2 regions of the Salipiger bruguierae genome follow, and region 2 is predicted to be linked to the other one. Evidence: riboswitches for the same ligand, from Rfam matches in the RefSeq annotation. Region 2 holds a riboswitch; the other holds the start of a gene.
What was found. Region 2 has a riboswitch for thiamine pyrophosphate ahead of thiC (phosphomethylpyrimidine synthase ThiC). Riboswitches for the same ligand answer to the same signal wherever they lie in the genome.
Positions count from the first base shown of each region.

Region 1: linked by a shared signal. The riboswitch ahead of PVT71_RS03495 (thiamine ABC transporter substrate binding subunit) and the one ahead of thiC (phosphomethylpyrimidine synthase ThiC) in region 2 are both predicted to bind thiamine pyrophosphate.

Region 1 is NZ_CP123384.1:714,758-722,004, reverse strand. It holds gene PVT71_RS03505 (ATP-binding cassette domain-containing protein) at 1-567, opposite strand, end outside; gene PVT71_RS03500 (thiamine/thiamine pyrophosphate ABC transporter permease ThiP) at 554-2,083, opposite strand; gene PVT71_RS03495 (thiamine ABC transporter substrate binding subunit) at 2,059-3,039, opposite strand; TPP riboswitch at 3,091-3,200, opposite strand; gene aroC (chorismate synthase) at 3,394-4,494, shown strand; gene PVT71_RS03485 (methyl-accepting chemotaxis protein) at 4,651-6,528, opposite strand; gene putA (bifunctional proline dehydrogenase/L-glutamate gamma-semialdehyde dehydrogenase PutA) at 6,730-7,247, opposite strand, start outside.
Region 2 is NZ_CP123384.1:267,085-274,331, forward strand. It holds gene thiM (hydroxyethylthiazole kinase) at 1-569, opposite strand, end outside; gene thiC (phosphomethylpyrimidine synthase ThiC) at 566-2,371, opposite strand; TPP riboswitch at 2,498-2,616, opposite strand; gene fabD (ACP S-malonyltransferase) at 2,800-3,735, opposite strand; gene PVT71_RS01330 (ABC transporter substrate-binding protein) at 3,939-5,162, shown strand; gene PVT71_RS01335 (ABC transporter permease) at 5,279-7,138, shown strand; gene PVT71_RS01340 (ABC transporter ATP-binding protein) at 7,135-7,247, shown strand, end outside.

The DNA of each region.
Region 1 (7,247 bases), 450 kb from region 2:
GTGGCTGACCAGCAGCACCAGCGCGCCCAGCTCGCCGGCCACCTCCTGCACGAGGTCGAGCATCTGCACCTTCAGCGCCGGGCCGAGCGCGGCGAAGGGCTCGTCCAGCGCAAGGATCGGCCGCGCCTGCAGCAGCACCCGGGCCAGCGCCGCGCGGCTCTGCTGCCCGCCCGAGAGCGCGCCGGGCTTGCGCCCCGCCAGCCCGCCGAGCCCGACCCGCTCCAGCGCCTGCTCGACCCTGCCGCGCTCTTCCGGCGTCAGCCGCCCGCCGCCGGGGCGCAGCGCGAGGCCGAGGTTCCGCGCGAGGTCGAGATGCGGAAAGAGGTTGTTCTCCTGAAAGAGCATCGCCACCGGCCGCCGGTCGGGCGGCGTGTTGGTCAGGTCCTGCCCCTGCCAGAGCACGCGGCCCGACTTGGGCGACAGGAATCCGGCGACGAGGTCGAGCAGCGTGGACTTGCCCGCGCCCGAGGGGCCGATGACCGCCACGCGCCGTCCCGGCGCCAGCGACAGGTTGGCGGCGAGGCTGTAGTCGCCCTCGGAGTAACGCAGGGCCTCAAGTGTCAGCATTGGCGCGGCCTCCCCGGTCGCAGAGCCAGAAGGCCCCGAAGCTGAAGATCAGCAGAAGCAGCGCGGCGCCGGCCGCGGCCTCCATCTGGTAGGAGCCCATCAGCCGGTAGACCTGGAGCGGCAGGGTCGCCCGCTCGGGGTCGGCGAAGAGCGCGATGACGCCAAGGTCGCCGATCGACAGCGCCGCGGTCAGCCCGGCGGCAAAGCCGAGCGGCCGGCGCAGCCGGGGCAGCAGCACCAGCCGCACCCAGGCCATCGGCGTCAGTCCCAGCGCCTGCGCGAGCCGCGCGTAGTCCGCGCGCACCGCCTCGGCCTCGGGGCGCAGGATGCGCAGGGCAAAGGGCAGGGCGGCGAGCGCGTTGACCAAAGTGGTGACAGGGAGTGCCAGCGACAGCGGGTTGGCGAAGGGGCGCACGATCAGGAAGAGCCCTGTGCCGAGCACCAGCGGCGAGACCGCGATGCCCGCCAGGCCCACCCATTCGCCCCAGCGGGTCGAGAGCGGCAGCGCCCAGCAGAGGCACAGCAACGTCGAGGCCAGCGCCACGGTCAGCGAGTTCCACGCCGCCTCCCAACTGCCCGCGCCGAGCTGCGCGAGTCCGGGCAGGCCGCGCGCGATCACCATGCCGAGCGGGGTGAGCAGGAAGAGCGCGGCGAGGATGATCCATCCACCGTCGAGGACGCGGGCGAGGCCTGCCCGCGCGTCCCAGCGGGTCATCACCCGCCCCAGCCCCGCGCGGAACCCGCCGCCGGTGCCGAGCCGCAGCGCCACCAGCCCGGCGCAGAGCGCGAGTCCGAGCTGGATCACCGAGAGCAGCGCCGCGCGGCCGAGGTCGAAATCGAAGCGCACCGCCTGGTAGATCGCCAGCTCGACCGTCGTCGCGCGCGGGCCCCCGCCGAGCGTCAGCGCCACGGCAAAGCTCGAGAGGCAAATGACGAAGATCACCGCGAAGGCCCCCGGCGCAATGCGCAGCAGCATGGGCAACTCCAGAGTGCGCAACATGGCGAAGGGCGAGAGCCCCAGCGAGGCGGCAAGGCGGAAGCGCTCGGCGGGGATCGCCAGCCAGCCCTGCAGCAGCAGCCGCGTCGCCAGCGGCAGGTTGAAGAAGACATGCGCCAGCACCACGCCGTGCAGCCCGTAGATGCTGAAGCCGGGCAGGCCGAGCGCCTTGAGCGCGCCGTTGACCATGCCGTTCTGACCAAAGACCGCGATCAGCCCCAGCACGGCGACGATGGTGGGCAGGATGAAGGGCGCGCCGAGAAGCGAGATCAGCAGCCCGCGCCCCGGGAAGCGCCGCCGCGACAGCGCGCGGGCGACGGGGATCGCGAGCACGACCGAGAAGAGCGCCGAAAGCAGCGCCTGCAGGAGCGTGAAGCGCAGCGCCTGCCAGTCGCCGGGGCCGAGCGCGCCCCAGCCTCCGGCACGGGCCAGCACCGCCGCGACCGGGCCGAGCACCAGTGCAAGCACCAGCCCGGCCGCGACGAGGGCGGCGCCTACTGCGAGAGGCCGCGGCGCCATGCCTCGATGGCCTCGTCGCGCAGCGCCGCGGCCTCGTCCTCGGAGTAGAAGAGCACCTTGGTCGGCTGTTGCAGCTCCCTGAAGCCCTCGGGCCACTGGTCATGCGGCAGCGCCGCCGGGAAGGACCAGTTGCCGGTGGCGATCATCTGCTGGAACTCCGGCGTCAGCAGGAAGTCCATGAACTGCTGCGCGAGCTCGGGCTGGTCGGTGGTGGCGACCTTGGCGGCCAGCTCGACCATGAAGTAGTTCCCCTCGGGGAAGATCAGCGCCTTCTTGGTGTGATCCTCCTCGGCGATGATGTGGTAGGCGGGCGAGGTGGTGTAGCTCAGCACCATGTCCGCCTCGCCGTCGGTGAAGAGCCCGTAGCTTTCCGACCAACCCTTGGTGACGGTGAGGATCTTCGGCGCCAGCTTGCGCCAGGCGTCCTCGGTCCTGTCGCCGAAGACCGCCTGGGCCCAGAGCGCCATCGCAAGGCCCGAGATCGAGCTGCGCGGGTCCTGGATGACGATCTTCAGGTCATCCGGCGCGTCGAGCAGCTCGGCGAAGCTCTGCGGCGGCTCGGCCAGGCGGGTCGTGTCGTAGATGAAGGCGGTCTCGGCGTAGTTGTAGGGCAGGAAGGTGTCGTCGGTCCACGCGATCGGCAGGGTCAGCGGCGAGAGGTCGACGCCGTGCGGGGCGAAGAGCCCGCTCTCGCGCGCCTTCTTGGTCACGTCGGTGTTGAGACCGAAGACCACGTCGGCCTCGGTCTGCGCGCCCTCGAGCAGCAGGCGGGGCAGCAGGTCGCCGGGCTTGAACTGCAGGTCGCAGCCGCAGCGCGCCTCGAACATCTCCTCGATCTTCGGGCCGGGGCCCCATTCCGAGACGACGTAATCGCCCGCGTAGACGGTGAGGACGGGCTCCTGCGCCAGCGCCGTGCTGGCAAAGAGACATCCCGCTGCAAAACTGATGGCCTTCATGGCATCCTCCAAATTTGCGGCGAGAGGGCAAGACGGGCCGGGGGCATCTGCGCCTTGGGCCGTGACCTTCCCTCCGCCGGTGTTAACCGGGTCAGGTTCAACGGGTTCGCGGATTTGCATCTCAGCCGGCGCTTGCGCGTCCGGCACCCCGAGGTGGCGCAAGACCTAGCCGGGCGGCGGGGCTCTGGCAAGGTGAATTGCCGCGGGGCGAAATGCGCGCGTGGCCGGCCCGGGCCGAGACAATTCCCTTGAGGCATTGGCCGCGCTGGCCTAACAGACTGGCCTGAAAGGCGGGCCCGCGGCGCGGGCCCGGGCAAGCATGCACCCGGACGGCACGACACAGGAGACCCGACCATGAGCCTCAACACCTTCGGCCATCTCTTCCGCGTGACCACCTGGGGAGAGAGCCACGGGCCGGCGCTTGGCGCGACCGTGGACGGCTGCCCGCCGGGCGTGCCGATCGACGAGGCCACGCTGCAGCACTGGCTCGACCTGCGCAAACCGGGGCAGAACAAGTACACCACGCAGCGGCGCGAGCCCGACGCGGTGCGGATCCTGTCGGGCGTCTTCGAGGGGCAGACCACCGGCACGCCGGTGCAGCTGATGATCGAGAACACCGACCAGCGCTCGAAGGACTATTCCGAGATCGCGGCGAAGTTCCGCCCGGGCCACGCCGACATCACCTATTTCCAGAAATACGGCATCCGCGACTACCGCGGGGGCGGGCGCTCCTCGGCGCGCGAGACGGCGGCGCGGGTCGCCGCGGGCGGGCTGGCGCGGGCGGCGCTGGCCGAGCTGGCGCCGGGGATCTCGATCACCGGCTACATGGTGCAGATGGGGCCGCAGGCGATCGACCGGTCGCGCTTCGACTGGGACGAGATCGCGCGCAACCCGTTCTGGTGCCCGGATGCCGAGACGGCCGAGGGCTGGGCGGACTACCTCGACGGGCTGCGCAAGTCCGGCGACAGCGTCGGCGCGGTGATCGAGGTGACGGCGCGCGGCGTGCCGGCGGGGCTGGGCGCACCGATCTACGGCAAGCTCGACACCGACCTTGCCGCGGCGATGATGTCGATCAACGCGGTGAAGGCGGTCGAGATCGGCGAGGGCATGGCGGCGGCGATGCTGACCGGCACCCAGAACGCCGACGAGATCACCATGGGGCCGGATGGGCCGGTCTACAGCTCGAACCACGCGGGCGGCATCCTTGGCGGGATTTCCACCGGGCAGGACGTGGTGGTGCGTTTCGCGGTGAAGCCGACCTCGTCGATCCTGACACCGCGGCGGACGCTGACCGTCACCGGCGAGGAGACCGAGATCGTCACCAAGGGCCGCCACGATCCCTGCGTCGGCATCCGGGCGGTTCCGGTGGGCGAGGCGATGATGGCCTGCGTGATCCTCGATCACCTGCTGCTGCACCGCGGCCAGATCGGCGCGAACCGCGGGCATATCGGCTGAGGCCGGGCCCGGGCGCCTGCCGTCCGGCTTCGGTGACCTGAGGCGGGCGATCGGGCGCGGGCGTCTCGCAGGGATGCCGCCTCATGATGCCGCTGTGCGGAGCATCTGTGGTGGCGCTTTCGGCGGCGGCCCGTTCTGGCGCGCCGGACCGGGGCGTCAGAATTCTTCCCAGCTGATGTCGTCTCCGGCGGCGGCGCGCAGCGGGGCGGCCGGGGTCGGCGGTACGGAGGGGGGCGCGGGGGCGAAATCCTCGATCGGCGCGGCGAGCGGGGTCACCTCGGAGGCATCACTATCAAGGGCGCCGGTGAAGCGGTTGAGCTGCGAGAGGAGCCGGTCCGCCTCGCTGTTGAGCTGATCGCTCGCGGTGCTGGTCTCGCCCACCATGGCGGCGTTCTGCTGGGTGACCTTGTCGAGCTCGGCGACGCCGACGTTGATCTCCTGCAGGCCGGCCGCCTGTTCCTTCGCGGCGGTGGCGATCTCGGCGACGAGGTCCGAGACCTCGCTCACGTTGCGCACGATGTCCGACAGGGCGGTGCCCGTCTCCTCGACGAGTTGCCCGCCATCCTTGACCTGCTGCGAGCTGTTGGAGACCAGCGCCTTGATCTCGCGCGCGGATTCCGAGGCGCGCTGCGCCAGCGAGCGGACCTCGGAGGCGACGACGGAGAAGCCCTTGCCGGATTCCCCGGCGCGCGCGGCCTCGACCCCGGCGTTCAGCGCGAGCAGGTTGGTCTGGAAGGCGATGTCGTCGATGACCCCGATGATCTGGGTGATCTGGTCGGAGGAGGCGGCGATCGAGCCCATGGCGGCCAGCGCCTTTTCCATCACCGCGCCGCCCTCTTCGGCACGGCGGCGCCCCTCACCGACGCGGCGGTCGGCATCCTCGGCCCGCTCGGCGGCGGCGCGGACGCTGGAGGAAAGCTGTTCCAGCGCGGCGGCGGATTCCTCGAGCGTGGCGGCCTGGACCTCGGAGCGGCGCGACATGTCGCGGGACATCGAGGAAAGCTCCTTGGAGTTGCGCTGGACGGTGTCAGCGGAGGCGCGCAGAGACTGGACGAGCGTGCCGATTCCCTCGGCGAGCGCATTGAAGTCCTCGCACAGGCGCACCGCGCTCTCGTCGACGCTGGCCCACTCCGCGGCGGCCAGTCTCTGCCCGGTCTCGCCGCGCGACAGGCTGCCCATCGCGGTTCCGAGCGACTGGAAGAGCTCGACCCGGCGCTCGTTGGCCGCACGCTCCAGCGCCGTGCTCTGCTCCGCCTGAAGCAGGCGGTTGCGCAGTTCCTCGAGGTTGCGGGCGATCGATCCCGCCTCGTCGCCGCGCTCCTGCTCCTCGATCTCGGTGGCAAAGTCGCCCTGCGCGATTCGCTGCACTGCACCGGCGGCGGTCTGGAAGGGGCGGGCGAGCAGCTTGCCGAAGCCGAGAACGCAGGCGAGGGAGAGGGCAACCGCCACCGCGTTCGCCGTGACCAGCATGATGAAGCCGGTCTCCACCGCCTCGGTCGCGCGCTGGTCGGCGCGCGCCGCTTCCTGCTGCAGTTCGTCGCGCATCGCGATCACCTCACGCCGGGCGCGATCGACGGTGGGCAGCAGGACCGTGCTGATGTGGTTGTCGCGCTCGAAGAGGGTGAAGCCCGGGATCGTCAGCGTGTCGATCTGCGGCACCAGACCCTTGGCCATCGCGGCGACGGACTGGAGGCGGGTGAGCAGCTCGGGCCGCTTGTCGTCGGGCGAGGTGGGGGAGAGGAAGGCGTCGGCATTCTCGTCGACCAGCGTCTGCAGGGCGAGCAGATCCTCGCGCAACTCGTTCAGCGGCTCGGTGCCGCCGTGTTCGAAATGCAGGATCGCCATGCCCGAGTGGTCGATCCGCCCCTGGACCGTCATCAGCACCGTGCTCTGGCGGCGCAGGTCGTTGCCGAAATCGAGACTGTCGGACATGCGCATCTGGATGAACCCGGAGGCGAGCGCCAGGGCCAGCGTCAGCAGCATGAAGACCGATCCGAGGATCAGCAATTGAATGCGGATGGAGAACCTGCTCATGACCCATTCCTGCTCGAGACATGGCGCGGGGTGCGCCGGACATGCCTTCGCTAGCAGGGGGGAGTAAACAAACCCTTCGTGTCCGCCGGGATCGGACGGATTTCGGTCGAAATCCCGCGCCGGGGCACCGGCCGGAACGGGACACGCCCCCGCGATCGCTCGCGGGGGCGTGCCTTGTGCGCGGGTCCCGGAGGGGACCTGTTACATGTTGCCGCCGAGCAGCGCCGCGTTGCCGCCCGAGGCGGTGGTGTCGATGCAGACGTGGCGCTCGGCGCGGGCGTGGCCCTTGTCGGGGGCGCCGGTGATTAGCGTCAGGATCGGCCCGTCGCGGCGCGCGAGCGCCTGGCGGTAGGCTGAGCCCTGCGTCGCGTCGCCCCACCAGAGCGCCGCCGAGATGCCCTCGAGCGTGGTCAGCGTGTCGGGCGCGACCTTGCCATGGGCGGTGACCGCCACGCCGCCAAGCGCGCGGATCGCCTCGGCCTGTGCCTGCGCGGCCTCCTGTCCCGGGCCCATGCAGAGCACCGGCTCGCGCGCCAGCGTCATGTACTGGTTGGCCTCGCCGGTCGGGCCGGGCAGGTCCTTGCGCTCGGGCTGCGGAGCGCAGCCGGCGGTCTTCAGCGCCTGCTCGATGCGGGCCGGAACCTCGTCGGTGCCCCAGGCCGAGCCCGCCTGCGGGGCGGGATGGGCGCGGAAGCGGTCGACGTAGAGCGGACCGCCCG
Region 2 (7,247 bases):
GCGGTGTTGAGCGGCATCAGGAGCGAGCCGCCGCCGATCCGCACCGCCCGCTCCCCGTCGGTGACGAAATCCACTTCGCCGGTCACCGCGACCACGCCGCCGGTCCGGAGCGCCAGCGCGCGGGCTCCGGCCTCGGCGGCCTCCACCCCGTCGCGCCCGTCGACGCCCTGTCCCCGGCTGGCCTCTCCGGCGAGCGCGAGGATCTCCGACGCATTGCCGCGCAGCACCGTCGGCCCGAGCGCCAGCAGCTCCGCCGAGACCCGCCGCCTGAGCCCGGTCGCCTGGCAGGCCACCGGGTCGAGCACCCAGGGTTTGCCCGCCGCCTGCGCCCCGGCGATGGCCGCCTTCATCCCCTCGACGAAGGGGCCCGAGAGGGTGCCGATATTGACCGTCAGCGCATGGGCGAGGCCGGCGAATTCGCCGGCCTCCTCCGCGTCCGAGACCATGGCGGGCGAGGCCCCCGCCGCCAGCAGCACGTTCGCCGCGATGTTCATCGCCACGTAGTTGGTGATGCACTGGACCAGCGGATTGACCGCGCGCAGCTCGCGCAGCAGCGCGCCGGGGGTCATGCCTCGTCCTCCGCCAGCGGCAGGTAGAGCGCGCCGCCCTCGCGGAACTTCTCGGCCATCTTCGCCATGCCCTCCTTTTGCGCCTCGGCGCGAATGTCGTGGCTGATCCGCATCGAGCAGAACTTCGGCCCGCACATCGAGCAGAAATGCGCCACCTTGTGCGCCTCCTTGGGCAGGGTCTCGTCATGCATGGACCGCGCCGTGTCGGGATCGAGCGAGAGGTTGAACTGGTCCTCCCAGCGGAACTCGAACCGCGCGCGCGACAGCGCGTCGTCGCGGACCTGCGCCGCCGGGTGGCCCTTGGCAAGGTCGGCGGCATGGGCGGCGATCTTGTAGGTGATCACCCCCACCTTCACGTCGTCGCGGTCCGGAAGGCCAAGGTGCTCCTTCGGCGTCACGTAGCAAAGCATCGCCGTGCCGAACCAGCCGATCATCGCCGCGCCGATGCCGGAGGTGATGTGATCGTAGCCGGGCGCGATGTCGGTGGTAAGCGGCCCGAGGGTATAGAACGGCGCCTCGCCGCAGGTCTCGAGCTGCTTGTCCATGTTGGCCTTGATCTTGTGCATGGCGACGTGGCCCGGCCCCTCGATCATCACCTGGCAGTCGTGCTTCCATGCGATCTGCGTGAGCTCGCCCAGCGTTTCCAGCTCGGCGAACTGCGCCTCGTCGTTGGCATCGGCGATGGAGCCCGGCCGCAAACCGTCGCCGAGCGAGAAGGAGACATCATAGGCCCGCGCGATCTCGCAGATCTCCTCGAAGTGCTCGTAGAGGAAGCTCTCGCGGTGGTGGTGCAGGCACCACTTGGCCATGATCGAGCCGCCCCGGCTGACGATGCCGGTCACCCGGTTCACCGTCATCGGGATCATGTGCAGCCGCACGCCCGCGTGGATGGTGAAATAGTCCACCCCCTGCTCGGCCTGCTCGATCAGCGTGTCGCGGAACACCTCCCAGCTGAGATCCTCGGCGATGCCGCCGACTTTCTCGAGCGCCTGGTAGAGCGGCACGGTGCCGATCGGCACCGGCGAGTTGCGCAGGATCCAGTCGCGGATGTTGTGGATGTTCCGCCCTGTCGAGAGGTCCATGACCGTGTCCGCGCCCCAGCGCGTCGCCCAGACCATCTTCTCGACCTCCTCGGCCATCGAGGAGGTCACCGCCGAGTTGCCGATGTTGGCGTTGATCTTCACCAGGAAGTTGCGGCCGATGATCATCGGCTCGAGCTCGGGGTGGTTGATGTTGGCAGGGATGATCGCGCGGCCTCGGGCAATTTCGTCGCGCACGAACTCGGGCGTCACGAAATCGGGGATCGCGGCGCCCCAGTCCTGCCCGTCGCGCACGAGCGCGGCCTTTGCGGCCTTGCGCCCGAGGTTCTCGCGGATCGCGACGAATTCCATCTCGGGCGTGACGATCCCGGCGCGGGCATAGGCCAGCTGGGTGACCGCCCGGCCGCCCGTGCCCTTGCGGGGCGCGTGGCGGACCGGGAACTCGGGCACCAGCCGCGCGCCCTCGGCAAAGCCGTTGTCCTCGGGCGTCACGTGGCGACCGGCGTAGCTCTCGGTGTCGGCGCGGGCGGCGATCCAGCCCTCGCGCAGCCGCGGCAGCCCGCGGTCGAGGACGATGTCGGCGGCGGGATCGGTGTAAGGGCCGGAGCTGTCGTAGACGGTCACCGGCGGCTCGCCGGCCGAGGGGTGCAGGTCGATCTCGCGCATCGGCACGCGGATCTGCGGATGCAGCGAACCCTCGTGCCAGACGCGGCGCGAGGCGGGCAGCGGCCCGCAGGTGACGGTTGGGGTCAGGTCTTTCATCGGTCGGAGCCTCCAAGCTCGAAGCGGTGGAGACCCAGTTCCGTGCGTGAATGGAGAGACGCCGCTGCATGGGGACGGGGGACTCCCCCCGTGGTCCTTTCCGCAGAACAGGGGCGCAGAGCCCCCGGCAACGCCTGTGCACCATCCCTACGCCAGTATGAACTGGATCAGGTTCGTCGGGTCACTGCGCTGCGCGGACGCCAGCAGTATCTCAGCCCCTTGTCGGGACCCCCCGGGTGTAGTGGCGCCACCCTGCGGCGAGTCGGGCGGGGCGTCAAGGTGGTGCCTCGGGCCAATGGGCGGGGCTAGCGGAGGGGTGGACTCGAGTATTTGGAGAAAGATGAAAGGGCGGATGCGGCGCCCGGAATGCGGAAAGGGCGGCGCCGCGTGGCACCGCCCTTTGCGTTTTCAGGCGACTGGCTAAGCGCTCAGACGGCTTCGAGCGCCGCCTTCACGTCCTCGGGCGCGCCGACGTTGCGCAGCGCGGCGCTGCGCTCGATGCGCTTGACCATGCCCGAGAGCGCCTTGCCCGCGCCGATCTCCCAGAACTCGGTGACGCCCTGCGCCACCATGTATTCCACCGACTCGCGCCAGCGCACCGAGCCGGTGACCTGCTCGACCAGCAGCGCGCGGATGCGGGCGGGGTCGGTGACAGCCTCGGCGACGACGTTGGCGACGAGCGGCACGCTCGGGGCCTTGATCTCGACCTGCTCGAGCGCCTCGGCCATGACCTCGGCGGCGGGGGCCATCAGCGCGCAGTGGAAGGGCGCGCTCACCGGCAGCAGCAGCGCGCGCTTGGCGCCCTTGTCCTTGGCGATGTCGAGCGCCCGCTCGACCGCGGCCTTGCTGCCCGAGATCACCACCTGCGACGGGTCGTTGTCGTTCGCCGCGGCGCAGACCTCGCCCTGCGCGGCCTCCTCGGCCACGGCGCGGGCACCGGCGAGATCGAGGCCGAGCAGCGCGGCCATGGCGCCTTCGCCCACCGGCACGGCGGCCTGCATCGCCTTGCCGCGGGTGCGCAGTAGCTTGGCGGCATCGCCGACGCTGAGCGCGCCGGCGGCGGTCAGCGCCGAGTATTCGCCGAGCGAATGGCCGGCGACGAAGCTCGCCGCGCCGATCTCGATGCCCTCGGACTCGAGCGCGCGCATGGCGGCGAGCGAGGTCGCCATCAGCGCCGGCTGGGCGTTCTCGGTCAGGGTGAGCGTCTCGATGTCGCCCTCCCAGATCAGCGCCGAGAGGCTTTCGCCCAGCGCCGCGTCCACCTCGTCGAACACGGCTTTCGCCGCCGGGTAGGCCTCGGCCAGCGCCTTGCCCATGCCGATGGTCTGCGCCCCCTGACCGGGGAAGATGAAGGCTCGCGTCATGATCGTCTCTCCTAAGGCTCACGCGGTCGCGTTTTGGCGCGCTTTGGCGCGCAGTCCTAGCGCCAAGCGCCCCTTCGCGCAACGCCCGGCTCCGGTGCGCCCCGGACGATGGCGCTAGGCCACCTTTGTCAGCGCGCTATTTCCCACGTAAGAGGGGCGCGTCGGGCCCGCCCGCCCCCGCAGAACGAGGAGACGCGACCAAGATGACCCTGATGCGACGCACCCTGCTGGCGCTTGCCGCCGCCGCTGCCCTGACCCCCGCCGCCCTGCGCGCGAAGGACGCCGGCGGCGCGCCGATCAAGATCGGCGAGATCAACCACTTCAAGCGCCTCGCCGCCTTTGCCGAGCCCTATCGCAAGGGCATCGAGCTGGCTGTCTCCGAGATCAACGCGCAGGGCGGCGTGCTCGGCCGGCCGCTGGAATTCGTCTTCCGCGACGACCAGGGCGATCCGGCCGAGGCGGTGCGCATCGCCGAGGAGCTGATGACCCGCGACGGCGCGGTGATGCTGACCGGCTCGATCCTCAGCAACGTCGGGCTGGCGATCAGTTCCTTCGCCGCCGAGAAGCACTACGTCTACCTCGCCTCCGAGCCGCTGGCCGACACGCTGGTCTGGGGCTCGGGCAATCCCTACACCTTCCGCCTGCGCACCTCGACCTGGGTGCAGGCCGCGCTGCTGGCCGAGAAGGCCGCCGCCACGGATGCGGTGAGATACGCCACGATCGCGCCGAACTACGCCTATGGCACCGAGGCGGTCGAGGCCTTCAAGGCCAACCTCACGCGGCTGAAACCCGAGGTCGAGTTCGTCGCCGAGCAATGGCCGCCGCTCTTCAAGATCGACGCCGGCGCCGAGGTGCAGGCGCTGGAGCGCGCCAAGCCCGACGCGATCTACAACGTCACCTTCGGCACCGACCTTGCCAAGCTCGTGCGCGAGGGCACCGACCGCGGCCTCTTCGACGGGCGCGACGTCTACGGCCTGCTGACCGGCGAGCCGGAATATCTCGAGCCGCTCGGCGACGAAGCTCCCGAGGGCTGGTTCGTCACCGGCTTCCCTTGGTATGGCTTCGCCGAGGGCACCCCGGGCAGGACCTTCGTCGACGCCTACGAGGCCGCGACCAGCGAGACCCCGAAGAACGGCAGCCTCGTCGGCTACCTGACCGCGCTCTCGGTCGCCGCCGCGCTGGAGCGCGCGGGCTCGACCGAGACCGAGGCGATCCGCCAGGCCTTCGAGGGGCTCGACATCCCCGAGACCCCGGTCGGCCCGCTGCACTACCGCGAGATCGACAACCAGTCGACGCTGGGCGCCTTCACCGGCACCACGGCGCTGAACGACGCGGGCGAAGGGGTGATGGTGGACTGGGAGTACAAGGATCCCGCCCCCTACATGCCCACGGACGCGCAGATCCGCGAGATGCGCCCCGCCGAGTGATCCCAGCCGGGGGAGGTGCCGCCTCCCCCTTTCATCTTTCCGCAGATACTCCGGGGTGAATTGGCCGCAAGGCCAAGAGGGGCAGCGCCCCTCCCCCCGCCAGCCGAGCCCGCGCCATGGCCTTCTTCCTCGCCCAGTTCCTCACCGGCCTTGCCAACGCGGCGGCGCTCTTTCTCGTCGCCTCGGGCCTGTCGCTGATCTTCGGGGTCACCCGGATCGTCAACTTCGCGCATGGCTCGTTCTACATGCTCGGCGCCTTCATCGGCGTGACGCTGATGGACATCCTGCCCGGCGCGGTGGGCTTCTGGGGCGCCATCCTGCTGACCGGGCTCGCGGTGGGGCTGATCGGCGCGCTGGTCGAGATGGTGATCCTGCGCCGCATCTACCGCGCGCCGGAGCTTTTCCAGCTGGTCGCCACCTTCGGGGTGATCCTCGTCATCCAGGATCTCGCGCTGATGACCTGGGGCGCCGAGGACCGGCTGGGACCGCGCGCGCCGGGGCTGCGCGGGGTCTGGCGCATCTTCGGCGAGCCGGTGCCAAAGTACGACATCGTGCTCATCGCGATCACGCCTTTCATCCTCCTTGCGCTCTGGTACCTCATCACCCGCACGAGGCTCGGCATCCTCGTGCGCGCCGCGACGCAGGACCGCGAGATGGTCGGCGCGCTCGGCGTCAACCAGGCCTGGCTCTTCACCGGGGTCTTCGCGCTCGGCTCGGCGCTGGCGGGCTGGGGCGGCGCGCTGCAGCTGCCGAAGGGCGGCGCGGACCTTCTGATGGATTTCAACATCATCGGCGCGGTCTTCGTGGTGGTGGTGATCGGCGGCATGGGAAGCCTGCCCGGCGCCTTCATCGCCTCGGTGCTGATCTCGGTGCTGAACGTCTTCGGCGTGACCTACCTGCCGCAATCGACGCTGGTGCTGATGTTCGTGGTCATGGCGCTGGTGCTGATCGTCCGCCCCTACGGCCTGCTCGGCCGCGAGGAGGTGGCGGGCGAGCACGGGCAGGTCGGCGCGCCCGAGACACCCATCCGCCCCTACGGCCCGATCGGCGTGGCGCTCACCGCCGCGCTGCTGCTGGTGCTCGCCGCCCTGCCCGCCCTTGCCGAGCCCTTCGTGCTGACGCTGGTCATCGACATCACCGTCTTCGCGCTCTTCGCCGCCTCGCTGCATTTCATCCTCGGCACCGGCGGGATGGTGAGCTTCGGCCATGCCGCCTTCTTCGGCGGCGGCGCCTATGCGGCGGCGCTGCTGGTCTTCCACACCGGCACGCCGATGGAACTGGCCTTCCTCTTCGCCCCGCTCGCCGCCGGGCTGCTGGCGCTGGGGATCGGCTGGTTCTGCATCCGCCTCTCGGGGGTCTATTTCGCCATGCTGACCCTCGCCTTCAGCCAGCTGGTCTGGTCGCTGGCCTTCCAGTGGCGGGCTCTGACCCGCGGCGATGACGGGCTGATCAACATCTGGCCGGCGGACTGGCTGAATGCCACGGTGCCCTATTACTACTTCACGCTGGCGCTCGGGGTCGGCGGCATCCTCACGCTGCGCCATGTCATCCACTCGCCCTTCGGCTACGCGCTGCGCGCCGGGCGCGACAGCCCGCGGCAGGCCGAGGCGATGGGGATCGACGTCAAGCGCGTGCAGCTTGCCGCCTTCGCGCTGGCGGGGATGATGGCGGGGCTCGCGGGCGGGCTCTTCGTCTTTGCCAAGGGCTCGGTCTTCCCCACCGAGCTCGAGATCGCCAAGAGTTTCGACGCGCTGATCGTGGTCTTCCTCGGCGGGGTGAAGACGCTGGCGGGCGGCGTGGTCGGCGCCAGCTTCATGACCGCGGTAGAGCACTGGCTCACCCGGCTCGAGTACTGGCGGCTGCTGCTCGGGCTGGTGATCCTCGCGGTGGTCATCCTGATGCCCGAGGGCATCGTCGGCACGCTGCGCAGCCTCGCGCGGCGCCTGCGCCCAACGGACGGGGAGCGCCTCCGATGACCGATATCCTGCGCGCCGAAAACCTGCGCAAGAGCTACGACGGCTTCGTCGCCGTGAACGGCGTCAGCTTCTCGGTCCGGCAGGGCGAAATGAAGGCGCTCATCGGCCC